One region of the Lysinibacillus sp. GW821-FHT14F06 genome, then DNA from elsewhere that is predicted to be linked to it. Evidence: riboswitches for the same ligand, from Rfam matches in the RefSeq annotation. Region 1 holds a riboswitch; each other region holds the start of a gene.

Region 1 (4,216 bases):
GTCTATTAATGAGCAAAGTAATCATATGCATTTTTTGTTAATAATGTTATGGTCACAATAATAAACAAAACACGCACAAAACCGCTACCTTTTTTAATGGCTACACGTGAACCTACCATTGCACCAGCAATTTGAGCGATGCCCATTATGAAACCATAGGCAAAATGAACATGTCCTAAGTAGACGAACATTAAAAGACCCGCAAAATTACTTGCTAAATTTAAAAACTTTGCATTTCCTGCAGCCTTTAAAAAATCAAAGCCAACAAGTAAAAAGCTAAAGATTAAGAATGATCCAGTACCTGGACCAAGAAACCCATCATAAAACCCAATACTAAATAGCAAAAACATAAATAAAGCCAAGTGTAAAGGAGATAATGTTTTAACAGCAGATACAGAGCCCCAATCCTTTTTAAAAATCGTATAAACTGCTACTCCTGCTAGCATTATGAGCATGATTGGTTTGAGTAGCGAGGGATTGATTAAATGTACAGTCCATGCGCCAAATAACGATCCAACAAAGGCTAGTGGAAAGTATTTTATGACAGAACGAATGTCTAACTGTCCTGAACGATAAAAGGAAATCGTAGAGGTTAAAGAACCCATAGTACCCGCTAACTTATTGGTTGCAACGGCTGCTGCAGGATTTAAACCCGCAAACAAAAGAGCAGGTAATGAGATTAAGCCACCACCACCAACCACAGAGTCTACAAAGGCTGCGAGAAACCCAAACGCAATCAATAAAATTACTACATTTACATCTACTTCAAAAAGCATGTTGACACCTCATTAGATAGTTACTACTGAAATAGTAACTAATTTTTATTTCGCTGTAAAGACTATTTTTTTCATTAGCTTCTATTCATCAAATTATTCTATAATAAAGGAAATGGAGGGATTGGATGGATGAATTACTCGCCCAATTAAAAGAGCTAGGATTTACAGAATATGAAGCAAAGGCCTATACGGCACTTGTCCAAAAGAGCCATATTAGTGCTTATCAGGTCAGCAAAAACTCTGGTATTCCTCGAGCAAGAGTTTATGACATACTGGATGTGCTCGTTGAAAAAGGATTAGTGCTGAAAGAGGAGGCTGCTGATCAAACAACTTATTCTTCCATTCCTGTTGCTATGTTTTTACAGCAAATTCAACAGCGCTGGCAATCGAATTTTACGTCAATTAGTGACCAATTAGAAAAATTAGAAACTAAGGAGCAGGAAGCGGAGCCTAAAGTGTTAATGTTAAAAGGGAAGGAGACAATTATTAATTACTGTCAGTCATTATTAAAGAAAGCGGAGAAAAAGGTACTTCTTTCTATGTGGGAAGAGATGTATGAAGCATTGAGAGAGGATATTTTATTGGTGGCTGAACAAGTTCCTGTTCACGGTATTACACTATATGTGCATGAACCTGTGTCATCCATCGATATGCATCGAATGACATATTATACGAAAAAATCTTCTACACCGCACTGGTTTATCTTGTCTATAGATGGTCAAGAGATGATTTATGGACATTCTCCTTCAAATCTTGAAACCGCTTTTATTACGAATGATCCGGTTCACATTTGTTTATTAGAAGATTATATATGGCATGATGTCCTTATTAATCGTCTATTAAGACGAGATGATCATGAGCTTGAGGAATGGATTACTAAAGAACGTAAAGCATTTTTTGTAGAGTAGAAAATAAAGAATCTGCTTGCCTTTGTAATACTTAAGAGGCAAGCAGATTCTTTTTTAATAAAATACTTTATCAACATTATATTTAGAGCGGAAAACATTAATGGCATACGTTTCGTAAATTTCACGTTCCATTGGATCCTCTATTTCATAAACTTCAATTTTGAAAATTTCTTGACGATGATTTTTCATAGGCGATACATTGTCTTCAAAATGCTTTTTTATACGCTGACGAATTTTACGCGCTTTACCGACAAATAAAAGCTCATTTTTCTCATTGTAAAATAAGAAAATGCCACCTTTGTCTCGTGTGATTTTATGGAAGTCAATAAAACCATGGTATGGTGTAATTGGTACATCACCAGGCTTTAAATCTTGCTCACGCTGGCGAATCACTAAATCTGGTTTAGGAAATTCAATTTTAATCAAGCTATTCACGTTCCTCTCTGTTACTAAAGGTATATGGTAACATAATTACAGCATGTTTACCATAAAATTTCATATGTTATTATGATGATTAGTGTTCATCAAAATTTAGCTAAACATGCATAGTAATGACAAAATATTCTATGTTTTATTGATATTCTTAATAGTTCATGTTACAATTCATTTTAATTAAATAATCTTATCAAGAGAAGCTGAGGGATTTGGCCCGATGACGCTTCAGCAACCTCTAACAAATGTTAGAAAGGTGCTAATTCCAGCAAAGGTTTGTTCCTTTGAGAGATAAGAGTGAACGTGGTAAATCCCTTCTCATTCTATCTCGCATGGAATGAGGGGGATTTTTTAATTTCATAAAAAGTGTCATTGTAAACATTAAGAGTGAATTAAAAGAGAGGGGAATGCAAGATGCCAATTAATATTCCAAAAAACTTACCAGCTGGAGAACATTTACGAGAGGAAAAAATCTTCGTGATGGAAGAGGATCGTGCGAAAACACAACAAATTCGTCCATTAAATATATTGATTTTCAACTTAATGCCTGAAAAAGAGAAAACAGAGCTTCAGTTACTGCGCTTACTAGGGAATACGCCACTGCAAGTCAATATTACATTTTTAAATACAGCAACACATGAATCAAAAAATGTTAGTAAATCACATTTACAGTTATTTTACACGACATTCCAACAAATTCGTCATCGCCGCTTTGATGGAATGATTATTACAGGTGCTCCTGTTGAGAAAATGGCTTTTGAAGAAGTGAATTACTGGCAGGAAATCTCACAAATTATGGATTGGTCTAAGAAAAATGTGACATCGATTCTACATATATGTTGGGGGGCACAGGCTGCCTTATATCATCATTATGGGATCGGGAAGGTTGAACTTCCAGCAAAATGCTCTGGTGTTTACTCGCATGTTATTACAGATTTAACAGTGGACTTAGTGCGAGGTTTTAGTGATTTATTTACTGCACCACATTCTCGTTATACATCTGTTTCTATAGATGAAGTACGCAATCATCCTGATTTACGTTTACTATCCTATTCAGAGGATGCAGGTGTATTTATTGTGCAGTCCAAGGATAATAAAAACATTATGATTACAGGTCATCTTGAATATGATGCGACAACTTTAGCAGATGAATATAGCCGAGATGTTTCAAAAGGGTTAGACATTGCTGTGCCAGTGAACTATTTCCCAAATGACGACCCAGCACAAGAGCCGATTAATACATGGCGTGCCCATACCCATTTGTTATTCTCAAACTGGCTGAATTACTATGTTTATCAAGAAACACCATATGAATGGGATTTCGTTGATGAAATTGAATATCATATTTAAATCAATTATGCCTCGACATAATTGAGTCCGGAATCGGCTTTGTGCTTACACAAAGAACTCCTTTCCGATTCCGTGACATCCGCCGGAGGCTTTAACTTCTTTTAGCGGTTGTTTGGACACCCGTTGAAAAGTAGCTTAAATTCGCATTCATCTCACCACCTTTAGAGGCGGGAGACTTCTGCTGAAAGAAGTTAAATTTAAACCCGCAAAAAGCCCAATGTCTCCACTTATTAGTGAGAGAGGTTGGGCTTTTAGCTATTTCACTTATTGTTCACAAATACTGCCATTCTTCCCTTTGATAATTTCTAAAAAGTTGAATCTACTTCATATGTGGTATATTATTTTATCAAATGATAGATTTAACTATCATTTTAAATTTACTGAAAGAAGGGATTCATGATGATAAGTGTAGAGGATGTTCCAAAACCAAAAACATTTGGTCCACTTGGCCATTTGCCTTTAATCGATAAAGAGCAGCCAACATTATCACTTTGTAAGCTTGCAGAAGAGTATGGGCCGATATATCGATTAGAAATACCAGGTTATACTAGCCTGGTAATATCTGGTCATGATTTGGTAGCTGATGTTTGTGATGTTTCTCGTTTTGATAAGCAGATATATAGTGAGTTAGAAAATGTTCGTGCTTTTGGTGGTGATGGCCTGTTTACAAGCAGAACAACTGAGCCGAACTGGCAAAAGGCACATAATATCCTACTTCCCACGTTTAGTAAACAGGCTATGAAGGATTAT
Region 2 (4,216 bases), on a different contig from region 1:
ATGACTGAGGAGGAACAGCTCGAGCTACTTGCTTCTGATGGTATGTTAATCAAACGTCCAATCGTTACTGATGGAAAAAAAGTAACTTTAGGGTTTAAAGAATCTGATTTTGAGCAAGCTTGGAAATAGCCGTAATTATCCTTGTTTTTATAGGGGAAGTATGGCAAACTGAAAGTGAATATATTACATATTTATGGAGGGGTTTTTTGCATGAGCACACCTAAAGACTTACGATACTCTGAAGAACATGAATGGGTAAAAGTAGAAGATGGAAAAGTACGTATCGGTATTACACACTTCGCACAATCTGAATTAGGAGATATCGTTTTCGTTGAGCTTCCACAAGTTGGCGATGAAATCAAAACAGACGATCCATTTGGTAGCGTAGAATCAGTGAAAACTGTTTCTGAATTATATGCACCAATCTCAGGTAAAGTAGTTGAAGTAAATGCAGATTTAGAAGATAGCCCAGAATTCGTTAATGAATCACCATATGAAAAAGCTTGGATGATCGTTGTTGAGCCTGCTGATGCAGCAGAAGTTGAAAAGCTTATGACAGCAGAGCAATACGAAGAAATGATCGCTGAATAAGACAAGCCATAATAGAAAAACGTCGGGCATTCACCGACGTTTTTTATTATCTTCAAGGCTGGTAAGATAGTCGCTTTTTAATGGGTGTCTAACATTACCATCATTAGTACTTAATTGATATAATGATTATAAGGAAAAGGGATATGTCTAATGGGGGTGGCGTGATGTTCGAGGGAAAATGCTTAATTGTTGAAGGCCGTTCGGATAAGCTTCAAATTGAACCTATTTTAAGTGAAGATGTCACAATACTTTGTACGAATGGTACAATTGGTGTGCATCAATTAGAAGTTCTGCTTGATCCATATGAAGGCTGTGAGCTTTATACATTTTTTGATGCAGATCCATCAGGTGATAAGCTGCGGGCATTAATGGACAGACATTATCCAGAGGCAGAGCATTTACGTACAATGCCAACGTATAAAGAAGTCGAGACAACTCCGAGAAAGGTATTAGCAATGATATTGCTACGAGCACATTTCTCAATCCATAATCAATTTATTTTGTAAGGTTGCGTGAAAAAATGGAAGAATGGTCAAAAGAGCAGTGGGTCGCGGCTGTCCAGTCGGGTGAAAGAGCTGCCTTTTATTTATATACACCTATGTGTGGTACATGTGCAGTTGCATCGAAAATGATGATGATTATTGAGCAATTACTGCCAAGGCTTCAAATCGGCAAAGCGAATTTAAATTTTGTCGAGGAGATTGCTTTAGATTACGAAATCGAGAGTGTACCATGTCTACTCGTCTGTGATGGCGGAAAAGTGACAGAAAAAATCTATGCATTTCAATCCGTACCATTTTTATACGAATTGTTAAAAAAATCAATTGACTGAAGTTTGCTAGCATGGTAAAGTAACAAATATATTACTAAAACATTAAATATATCGAGCTCTTATGAAGAGTGGCGGAGGGAAGTGCCCTATGAAGCCCGGCAACCATCACAAAGTGAAAAGGTGCCAAATCACCCAAAGATTTATCTTTGAAAGATGAGAGAACGGTTGAGCGTATAAATACGTGACCCCTTCTACTTGTCTGTGAGTGAAGGGGTTTTCTATATGAGAAAAGGAGTATTCGCTATGATCCAGCTTCAAAATATTACGAAGAAATACAAAACCGCAAATGGCGAATTAACAGCAGTCAAAGACGTAAACCTTGCCATTAATAAAGGTGAAATATTTGGCATTATCGGCTATAGTGGCGCTGGTAAAAGTACAATGATTCGTTTATTGAACGGTTTAGAAAAGCCTACATCTGGTAGGGTGACGGTTAACAATCAAGAGTTTTCATCTATAAAGGGGCAAAAGCTAAGAGATGCTAGACAAAAGGTAAGTATGATTTTCCAGCATTTTAATCTACTATGGTCTAGAACGGTCGCTGAAAATATCGCTTTTCCACTAGAAATCGCAGGTGTTTCAAAGGCACAGCGTGATGCACGTGTGAAAGAATTGATTACCCTTGTTGGTTTAGATGGTCGTGATCAGGCGTATCCATCACAGCTATCAGGCGGCCAAAAGCAACGTGTCGGCATTGCTCGAGCACTTGCCAATAATCCAGAGGTTTTATTATGTGATGAGGCAACCTCAGCACTCGATCCAGAGACTACGGATGCAATTTTGGATTTACTTGTTGATATTAACGAGCGTATAGGATTAACAATTGTATTAATCACACATGAAATGCACGTTATTCGTAAAATCTGTCATCGTGTAGCAGTAATGGAGGCTGGCGAAATAGTAGAACGTGGTGAGGTATTACAAGTATTCCAAGCACCACAAGCTGCTATTACGAAAAAATTTGTGTCTCAAATTACAGATACAAAGGAAACACAGGAGACGGTTGCTCAAATAAAAGCAAATTATCCAACTGGACAACTTGTTAAGCTAATTTTTGTCGGCGAAAAAACAGAACAGCCCGTTATTTCACACCTCGTCAAGCACTTTGATGTAGAGGTCAGTATTGTACATGGTAATATCTCTCAAACGAAAAACGGTGCTTACGGTACACTTATTGTGCAAATTGATGGTACTGAGGCAAATGTTGCCGATGCACTAGGTTACTTAAATACAGTCGAAGTACAAACGGAGGTGATTGAAAATGCTAACTAATCTCTTTCCGAATGTCGACTGGGAGCGAATGTGGGCTGCTACCTATGAAACGCTATATATGACAGCTATTTCAACCGTAGTTACATTCATTCTTGGATTAGTAATTGGAATCGTATTATTTTTAACAAGTCCACATCAACTTTGGGCTAATAAGATTGTTAATTTCTTAACAGGATCACTCGTAAATATTTTCCGTTCGATTCCATTTATCGTGTTAATTATTTTATTAATTCCTTTTACGAAATTCATGCTCGGCACAATCCGTGGAGCCAATGCTGCGTTACCAGCATTAATTATTGGTGCTGCACCATTCTATGCACGTATGGTATTAATTGCATTACGTGAAATTGATAAAGGGGTAATCGAGGCGGCTCGTTCCATGGGTGCCAAAACATCTACTATTATATGGAAAGTGTTAATTCCAGAATCATTACCTGCGCTTATTTCAGGTATTACTGTAACGGCTGTAGCGCTTGTTGGGTATACAGCAATGGCTGGAATTATTGGTGCAGGCGGGTTAGGAAACTTAGCCTTCTTGGACGGCTTCCAGCGTAATCGCTCAGATGTGACATTAATGGCAACTATTCTAATCTTAGTAGTTGTATTTATTATTCAATGGATCGGCGATATGATTACAGCTAAAACAGATAAACGTTAAAGGTTATTTCGGTTTCCTACCGTTAACATATTTTTGAACAACATAAAAGGGAGTGTAATAAAATGAAAAAGTTATTAGCAGGATTATTCTTATCAGTATTAGTACTAGCTTTAGCTGCTTGCGGTGCTGGTAAAAAAGATGATGCGAGCTCAGGTGCATCAACAGAAGATAAAACAGATAGTAAAGAAAATGTGACATTAACTGTAGGTGCTTCTAATACACCACACGCAGTAATTTTAGAAAAAGCAAAACCGATTTTAGCTAAAGAAGGTATTGATCTTAAAATTGAAACGTATACAGATTATGTATTACCAAACCAAGATTTAGACTCTAAAACACTTGATGCTAACTATTTCCAACATATTCCTTATTTAGAGCTTCAAATTAAAGATAATGGTTATGATTTCGTCAATGCAGGCGGTGTTCACATCGAACCAATCGGCATCTACTCTAAAAAATATAAATCACTTGATGAGCTACCAGAGGGCGCAACAATTTTACTTTCTAGCTCAGTTGCAGACCACGGTCGTATGCTTTCATTATTAGAAGCAAAAGGCTTAATTAAACTAAAAGATGGTATTGATAAAACAGCAGCAGAAATTAAAGATATCGCTGAAAACCCTAAAAACTTTAAATTCGATGCTAATACAGCACCTGAAATGCTTGTGCAAATGTACGAAAATAATGAAGGTGACGCAGTACTAATTAATTCTAACTTTGCTATCGATAATGGCTTAAATCCAGTGAATGATTCAATTGCTCTTGAAGATAAAGAGTCTCCATATGTGAATATTATTGCTGTTCGTGCGGGCGATGAAACAAAGAAAGAGATTAAAAAATTATTAGAAGTGCTAACATCAAAA
Region 3 (4,216 bases), on a different contig from region 1:
TCTGAATTACCCTAATAATCCAACTGGTGGTACTGCAACAAATGAATTTTTCGAGGAAACCGTTCGCTTTGCAAAAGAGCATAATATCATCGTTTCACATGATTTTGCCTATGGGGCAATTGGATTTGATGGAAACAAACCTGTTAGCTTCCTACAGGCAGATGGTGCTAAAGATGTTGGAATTGAAATGTATACACTATCCAAAACATACAATATGGCAGGGTGGCGCATTGGCTTTGCAGTTGGGAATGCTGATATTATTGCTGCTATCAATCTAATACAAGATCACCTTTTTTGCAGTCAATTCCCTGCTGTACAACAAGCAGCGGCGATTGCACTCTCAGCATCACAGGAATGTGCAGACGAGCTCAGAGCCACTTATGAACGTCGACGAAATGTCCTAATCGAAGAGGCTCAGCGTATTGGCTGGCATGTAACTGCACCTAAGGGCTCTTTTTTTGCATGGCTCCCCGTTCCAGTAGGCTATACAAGTGAACAATTTGCAGATCTCTTACTCGACAAGGCAGATATTGCTGTAGCAGCAGGAAATGGCTTTGGACAATATGGTGAGGGCTATGTCCGCGTTGGCTTACTTGTAAGCGAAGAGCGTTTACGTGAAGCCATAAATCGAATCGAACAATTAAATTTATTTAACTTCTTTCAGTAGAAGTCTCCCACCTCTATAGGTGGTGAGATGAATGCGAATTTAAGCTACTTTTCAGAGGTGTCCAAACACCCGCTGAAATAGAGGAACTCAGTCTAAGAACTCCACGTCCTATGGCAATTTATCTGTGCGAAAGCGAAGCGACAGCAACACGGTTTTATCTGTGCGAAAGCGAAGCGACAGCAGCAACAACACACGACTTGAGACCAACATCATGTTGCTGCCGCTGCGTTAGCACTATGCTTTCGCACAAAAAACATCTGTTGGCCCAAAGCCTCTGGCGGATGTCACAGAATCGAAAAGGAGTTAATAAAGGATGTATCGCATCCATGCGATAACGGCTAACTGCCTGCATCACGCTGGCCTTAGCACAAAGCCGATTCTGGACGCAATTATGCCGAGGAATAATTGATATAATCAAATTAAAAAAACTGTTCTACAGCAATGCCATAGAACAGTTTTTTCATTTCTCAATCTTTCTTGGACTCTGTAAGTCTTTTTCTAAGGGATAAAATTGAACATGTCCTGTTTCATCATCAAATTGGCGAATATGCTGAATGCCCTGTACCTCTGCTAAAACGATATCGGCTGTAATCACAATATTCCCCCCCTTCACCAAATGTCCTCCCGATACTTGGCCCCATTGATCACTCATTGATCCATGAAGATGTGTCTCATATTCCCCATCACGTTTACACACAACACCAGCACCTTGAATAAATTCAAGCGGGCCCTCTTTTTTAACCACTTCACAGAAACGGACATTGATTTTAGATGTCTCATCCGGTACTAAATAAACAAAACTACTTTTTTGAAAACTGCCAATACAGCTAACAAGGGTAGCCGACTCAATATCGTTCTCTTGACAGATAGCCTCTATACCCTCGATAATATCAGTTCCCATTAAAATACGAGCACTAATCACTTTTCCAAATGCTCCAACTCCATAATTTACTCTTATAGACATCTATACACCTCTTTTTGCTTATACATTTATTATCGTTACCAAATATAGCTCACTTGATAAGTTCCTCTATAAAATTCATGACATCCTCTGGGGCTTTACCTGATTCAGCGGACATACAAACATCCATTAAATCAAAATTAAATAAAAAATTAAAATATTTATTGACTAATAATAACCTATAATTTATATTAGTTCTATCGGATTTATAAAAATACTATATATCTCTTATCAAGAGTAGCTGAGGGACTGGCCCTATGAAGCTCGGCAACCTCCTTTTTAAAGGAAGGTGCTAAATCCTGCAAACGATCATCGTTTGATAGATAAGAGAGGACGTTTTTTCATGAGCCTCTCTTAGTTTATAAGAGAGTTTTTTTATTTTTAAAAATCGATACAACAAACTTTGGAGGTCATTTTCATGAAGAAACGAAACAAATTTTTATTAGGCTTAGCAGGTTTTACATTAGCAGCAGCATTAGTAGGCTGTGGTACAAAAGAAGATAGTAAAGGCGATCAAGGTAAGGCTATTGATGAAAATAAGATCGTAGTAGGTGTCACTTCTGGTCCACATGAACAAATTGCAGAGATTGCAGCTAAAGTGGCAAAGGAAAAAGGCTTGGAAGTAGAGCTTAAATCCTTCTCTGACTATGTTTTGCCTAATACTTCATTAGCTGAAGGTGATCTTGATGCAAACAGCTATCAGCACAAGCCTTTCTTAGATACATTTAATAAAGATCATGATACAGACTTAGTACCAGTAGGAAAAACTATTCTGAATCCAATGGGTGTTTACTCTGAAAAATATAAATCTTTTGATGAAATACCGGACGGTGCAACATTTGGTTTACCAAATGATCCAACAAACGGTGCTCGTGCGCTGTTCGTCCTGCAAGAGGCTGGCTTTATTAAATTAAAAGAAGGTGCTGGCCTAACAGCGTCTATCCGTGATGTTGAGGAAAACAAGAAAAATTTAAAATTCATAGAGTTAGAGGCTGCACAAATTCCAAAGCAGCTTAGTGAGGTTGATGTAGCGGCTATTAATACAAACTTTGCGCTTGAGGCTGGCATTAATCCTAAAGAGGATTCTATCCTTTTAGAATCTACTGACTCTCCTTATGTAAACTATATTGTAGTACGTGCCGAAAATGAGAACGATCCAACCATTAAAAAATTCGTTGAAGCTTATCAATCTGATGAAGTACGTAAATTTATTGAAGATGAATTTAAAGGATCTGTCATTGCAAGCTGGTAAACAGTAGTGAAACTTTAATCAGCAGGGATTTTCCACAGATTATTAGTTTAAATGCAGGATAAAATAGAGAATCTGCGAGACTCCTCTGGGAAAGCGAGCAGATTCTTGCTTTTTAGAAAGGAGACATCCATATGATTCGGTTAAAAAATATATCCAAAGAATTTAAAACAAAAAAAGGTATTGTCAGAGCAGTTGATGGGATTAACCTTCATGTTAAAAAAGGTGAAATTCATGGAGTCATTGGCTATAGTGGTGCAGGTAAAAGCACACTTATTCGCTGTGTTAACCTATTGGAACGCCCAACTGCAGGAAAAGTTTGGATCAACAATGTGGATATTACTTCCCTTTCCCTTAATGATCTTCGTAAGACTCGTCAAAAAATCGGGATGATTTTTCAGCATTTTAATCTCTTAAAAACAGCAACCGTTTATAACAATATAGCTGTCCCATTAAAGCTACTTGGCTATAACGATACCGAAGTGAAAAATCGTGTGGCGAAATATGCTGAAATTGTTGGCTTAACAGAAAAATTAGAGAGCTTTCCAAGTCAGCTTTCAGGTGGTCAAAAACAACGTGTTGCTATTGCACGTGCGTTGGCACAAGAACCTGAAATCTTACTAAGTGATGAAGCGACTAGTGCACTTGATCCAGAAACAACAGAAGCCATTCTTGAACTACTATTGAAAATTAATCGTGAGCTGGGCATTACTATATTACTTATTACGCATGAAATGAATGTCATACAAAAAATCTGCGATGACGTATCTGTTCTTGAAGCAGGGAAAGTTGTGGAATATGGTTCAGCTATTGATCTTTTTGCGAAGCCACAGCATCCAACAACGAGAAAGTTCTTGAGCACGATTTCACAGCGCAATCTATCTCTTTCCCTTATTCAGCAGCTCAATGTTTCAGGGAGTGTTATTCGTCTAACATTTCTCGGCGAAAGTACTGGAAAACCGTTATTGGCAGAGGTCAGCAAAGTTTACGATGTTCAGCCAAATATTTTAACTGCCAATATTATTGAATTAAAAAATGGCATCGTCGGAAATATCGTCGTTCATTTAAATGGTGAAACGCATATTGTACAAAAGGCATTAACGTATTTCACAGAAAATGGCGTAGCCGTAGAAGAATTAGGAGGCGACCAAAATGGATAGTATTCAAAGCTTCTTTACAGATTGGTCAGATGTTATTGGGAAATCAATTATCGAAACCTTCCAAATGGTCGGAATTTCTTTATTCTTTTCCATAGTCATTGGAATTCCATTAGGACTTTTAATTGTTTTAACACGTCCTGGTCAATCTTTCGAAAATAAATTTCTTTATCAATTTTTCA
Region 4 (4,216 bases), on a different contig from region 1:
GATGACGAAACCGACCTGATCAACATTAGTAGTTAATGTGGAGGCCAAAACGATAAACACAGGTACAAGCGCAGATGCTAAGCTTGTCGCACTGGCAAAACCTAAGTGAATAAGAATATTAAATAGTGTAACCAATGCGATTGTTGCTAGTATCGGCATAGTATCTAGACCAAGTGAACCAAACACCTTGTCAGATAACCATGATGCACCTTTCGTATTCAATAAAACTGTGCCTAGCATAATACCTACCGCAAAGACGATAATTGTCCCCCAAGGAATATGAGGCTCAACTTCCTTCCAAGTATAAACACCAATTTTGGGCATTAATAGAATAGCGATGGCAATAATTGTGACTGTTGTTGTGTCGAATGGGTGTAGCTTGCCCTCAGTTGCCCAGAAAAATAGTAAAATCATTGACGTAATGATTAAACGAATTTCTGGAGCTTTTAATGGGCCTAGTTCTGCAAGCTGCTTTTTGATTACCTCTTTACCGCCTTCTATGTTATTAGTTTCAGGCTTAATCAGAGAAATCATAATGAAAAATAAAGCTATAGACATGATAATCGAGAAGGGGGCTGCGTAGAGTAACCAGGTACCCCAAGAAATATCCACATTAAATTGTTCTTGAATAAAATTTAAAGCGACCATATTTTGAGCGGCTGCTGTCTTAATCCCAATATTCCAAATGGAGACGGCCTGTACTGAGGTAATGACAAGTAAGGCAGCGAGTCGGCTATCACGAGGCAAACCAAATGCAGCGACCATTCCAAGTAGTATTGGGACCACTGCTCCGGCACGAGCTGTAGCAGAAGGAACAAAAAATGCGAGTGCTATAGATACTAAAATGGCCCCAAAAACGATTGCTTTTGTTTTAGTCCCTACAAGCGAAAGTATCCATAGGGCAAGTCGTTTATGTAAGTTGGTAATTTGCATCGCTGCTGCTAAAAATAGAGCTGCGGCTACTAGGGCGACTGCAGAATTACTAAATCCACTTAAAGCTAGTTTTAAGGCACCTGCTGTTCCTAATTCTGTTGTTGGATCGTCTATTGACGGAGCAAGTCCTAGTAAAACAGTTACGAGTGCGATAATCATGGCAGAGCTGACAGGATATGAAACTGCTTCCGTTACCCAAAGGATGACTGCGAAAGCTAAGATGGCTAAAGCCCGTTGACCCGCAACAGGTAAATCGCCGCTATTAGGTAAAAAAATAATGATGATTAATGAAGCAAAGGCTAAACCAATCCAAAGTGGCTTCAAATTACGTTTTGCTGCTTCTTGTTGAAGTGTAGACATATTTTCTCATCCTTTCTACAATAAATATGACGATTATTGTCTATAACATCGGTCAGTAAAATGTTTTATTAAGAAAATAATTTGTCTATTTACTGGAGAAAAAATTAATATGTGAAATACTCTTTTTTTACAGCATTAATAGTAAATAAAGAGAAAATATATGGTCATAGAAAAGACAAAAACATCCAAAAAATTATTATTTCTTTTTCTTAAAAGCTGAAGTTACTTTAGGCTCTGTTCCTTTGACTAATCGTTTAATATTTTCTATATGCAAAATGATAGCTATTCCAAAAAGTAGCAAAGCAATGATCGTTGGACCTATCCCAGGAATCCATAAAAAAGTTGCTGTACAAAAAACAAGATAAAACTCTAAAACGCCAACGATTAAATAGTTTGTTGCAAAAGATAAAATGACAAATAAAATAAGTGCAAATAAACCAATTTTCCAATCAACAGCAAGCAAGATTCCTATGATGGAGGCTGTACCTTTACCGCCATTAAAGCCCATATGAAATGGAAAATTATGACCTAGAATGACACCTGCTGCTATGAGATAGATGAAGAGCCAAACCTGTACCTCTGTGTAATGTGTTGCATCTGCTAGATAGAAATGTGCGCCGATAATCGCTAATACACCTTTACCAATATCGATAATCGCTACTAATACCCCATATTTCCATCCTAGGGAAAGGGTTGCATTGGATGCACCTGCATTCCCATGACCAGTCTTTTTTAAATCTACACCGGATAAAAACTGAGCCACTTTAGAGCCATGAAGACAGCCGATAAAATAACCAACAATAATAAATAGAATGATGGTTTTGATCATGAAAATCCTCCTTTCTAAATAAATATTAAAATAGTGTATGCGTTCATATTACGTAAAGAAGCAGACTGAAGTTTCGGAAAAAATAAAATTTTAGTATTGACAGAAAAAAAGTCTATGTTTATACTGTGTAACAACGATGGAAATTGAATCTCAATACTCTTATCAAGAGCGGCGGAGGGATAGGCCCTATGATGCCCGGCAACCAGTAAGTGACATACTTGCTAAGGTGCTAATTCCTACAGATTCTTACTTGGATCTGGCAGATAAGGGGAGGAAAACTTGCAACCGCAACCCTCTTCTTAGCTGAAGGGGGTTTTTGTTTTTCTACTGAAAAAATCCTCCTCATCTCCGGTACCATCGTAAAAAAATAACCACTTGGAGGTATATAATGACAAATTTTAAACCAGAAACATTGCTGTTACATGGTGGCCAAGAGCCAGACCCAGTAACAGGATCTCGTACCGTACCCGTATATCGCTCAACAGCTTTTGTGTTTAAAGACACTGCCCATGCGCAACGTCTTTTTGCCTTAGAGGAAGCTGGTAATATTTACACGCGTATTACGAACCCAACTGTAGATGTATTTGAAAAGCGTGTCGCTTTATTAGAAGGCGGTACTGCAGCAGTAGCACTTTCATCTGGTGCAGCAGCAATAGCATTTTCAATATTAAATCTTGCAGGTGCAGGGGATGAAATTGTTGCAGCTAGCTCTTTATATGGTGGTACTTATAACTTATTTGCTAACACACTACCAAACTATGGTATTAAAACAATTTTTGTAGATGAAACAAATCCTGAGAACTTCAAAGCAGCAATCACTGATAAAACAAAAGCAGTATTCGCTGAAATTTACGGTAACCCAAGTTTAAAAGTACTGGACATTGAAGCAGTGGCTAATATTGCACATGAAAGCGGCTTACCATTAATTATTGATAGTACATTTGCTTCACCATATGGCTCTACACCAATTGACTTCGGTGCCGATATCGTTGTTCACTCCGCAACAAAATGGATTGGTGGACATGGAACAACTTTAGGTGGCGTTGTCGTTGATGCAGGGAAATTTGATTGGACTCGTGGTCGTTTCCCAGGATTCACTGAGCCAGATGCTTCCTATCATGGTATCAGATATGGTATAGACACAGCAGCAGCTGCATTTGCTACAAAACTGCGTGTACAATTACTACGTGACTTCGGACCAACATTAAGTGCTGATGCAGCATTTAATTTATTACAAGGTTTAGAAACGCTTCATTTGCGTATCCCTAAACATAACGAAAATGCTTTAGCAGTAGCTGAATATTTACGAAACCACCCATCTGTGGAATATGTAAATTATAATGGCTTAGAAGATTTTCCTACACATGATTTAGCTAAAAAATATTTAAGAAATGGCTTCGGTTCTGTGCTTACATTTGGCATTAAAGGTGGACGTGAAGCAGGGCGTAAATTAATCGATAGTGTGAAATTATTCTCCCACGTAGCTAATGTAGGGGATGCTAAATCATTAATAATTCATCCAGCTTCTACTACACATCAGCAACTATCAGCAGAAGAGCTAATTCAAACTGGCGTAACCGAGTCGCTCATTCGCTTATCAATCGGTTTAGAGGCAGTAGAGGATATTATTGCAGATTTAGAACAAGCTATTGAGCAAGTAACAGCTTCACAACAAAAGGTTGAAGCATAAAATATCGGCTAATGTTGTGGCGTTTACGTATTTTCTCATTCGATAAGCCTCATTTGGTAATGCGTAAAACGTTGCTACATCAAGCACTTATCTCATTTGATAAATTATCTGAAATTTTTTATAAATAATACCTAGTAATTTTATAAGTATTATTGACTTAGATAAAACCATGTTGTATACTAGGAAATAAGTTAAGCGTTCGAAAGGCTACCAACCTAGAACCAATTTCCAGCACTGACTTTTTGATCGGTTAGGTGCTCCAAATGATACTATGATTCCATTCGTTTTCATAAGTGCTCCCCCACTTTTGAAATATATATGAGTAGCTGCCAAGCCAGCAGCTACTCTCACTAAAAAACTGATGATAAAGGAGTGTTTTAAATGGGAAATGTTTATAGTGCACA

The links. Region 1 has a riboswitch for S-adenosylmethionine ahead of metA (homoserine O-acetyltransferase MetA). Riboswitches for the same ligand answer to the same signal wherever they lie in the genome.
Region 2: another riboswitch for S-adenosylmethionine. It lies ahead of AC1RNS_RS14905 (methionine ABC transporter ATP-binding protein); the one in region 1 lies ahead of metA (homoserine O-acetyltransferase MetA).
Region 3: another riboswitch for S-adenosylmethionine. It lies ahead of AC1RNS_RS11940 (MetQ/NlpA family ABC transporter substrate-binding protein); the one in region 1 lies ahead of metA (homoserine O-acetyltransferase MetA).
Region 4: another riboswitch for S-adenosylmethionine. It lies ahead of AC1RNS_RS12315 (O-acetylhomoserine aminocarboxypropyltransferase/cysteine synthase family protein); the one in region 1 lies ahead of metA (homoserine O-acetyltransferase MetA).

The regions. Positions count from the first base shown of each region.
Region 1 is NZ_JBXAPF010000021.1:38,596-42,811, forward strand. It holds gene AC1RNS_RS17580 (TSUP family transporter) at 6-776, opposite strand; gene AC1RNS_RS17585 (TrmB family transcriptional regulator) at 902-1,684, shown strand; gene AC1RNS_RS17590 (nucleotide excision repair endonuclease) at 1,739-2,110, opposite strand; SAM riboswitch class I at 2,304-2,414, shown strand; gene metA (homoserine O-acetyltransferase MetA) at 2,531-3,466, shown strand; gene AC1RNS_RS17600 (bifunctional cytochrome P450/NADPH--P450 reductase) at 3,866-4,216, shown strand, end outside.
Region 2 is NZ_JBXAPF010000016.1:24,341-28,556, forward strand. It holds gene AC1RNS_RS14885 (arsenate reductase family protein) at 1-129, shown strand, start outside; gene gcvH (glycine cleavage system protein GcvH) at 211-591, shown strand; gene AC1RNS_RS14895 (hypothetical protein) at 756-1,097, shown strand; gene AC1RNS_RS14900 (thioredoxin family protein) at 1,112-1,423, shown strand; SAM riboswitch class I at 1,480-1,583, shown strand; gene AC1RNS_RS14905 (methionine ABC transporter ATP-binding protein) at 1,667-2,695, shown strand; gene AC1RNS_RS14910 (methionine ABC transporter permease) at 2,685-3,353, shown strand; gene AC1RNS_RS14915 (MetQ/NlpA family ABC transporter substrate-binding protein) at 3,416-4,216, shown strand, end outside.
Region 3 is NZ_JBXAPF010000011.1:34,611-38,826, forward strand. It holds gene AC1RNS_RS11930 (pyridoxal phosphate-dependent aminotransferase) at 1-667, shown strand, start outside; gene AC1RNS_RS11935 (PPC domain-containing DNA-binding protein) at 1,128-1,631, opposite strand; SAM riboswitch class I at 1,854-1,958, shown strand; gene AC1RNS_RS11940 (MetQ/NlpA family ABC transporter substrate-binding protein) at 2,047-2,880, shown strand; gene AC1RNS_RS11945 (methionine ABC transporter ATP-binding protein) at 3,012-4,037, shown strand; gene AC1RNS_RS11950 (methionine ABC transporter permease) at 4,030-4,216, shown strand, end outside.
Region 4 is NZ_JBXAPF010000011.1:123,577-127,792, reverse strand. It holds gene AC1RNS_RS12325 (DASS family sodium-coupled anion symporter) at 1-1,293, opposite strand, end outside; gene AC1RNS_RS12320 (glycerol-3-phosphate acyltransferase) at 1,490-2,122, opposite strand; SAM riboswitch class I at 2,279-2,392, shown strand; gene AC1RNS_RS12315 (O-acetylhomoserine aminocarboxypropyltransferase/cysteine synthase family protein) at 2,511-3,812, shown strand; gene AC1RNS_RS12310 (hypothetical protein) at 4,194-4,216, shown strand, end outside.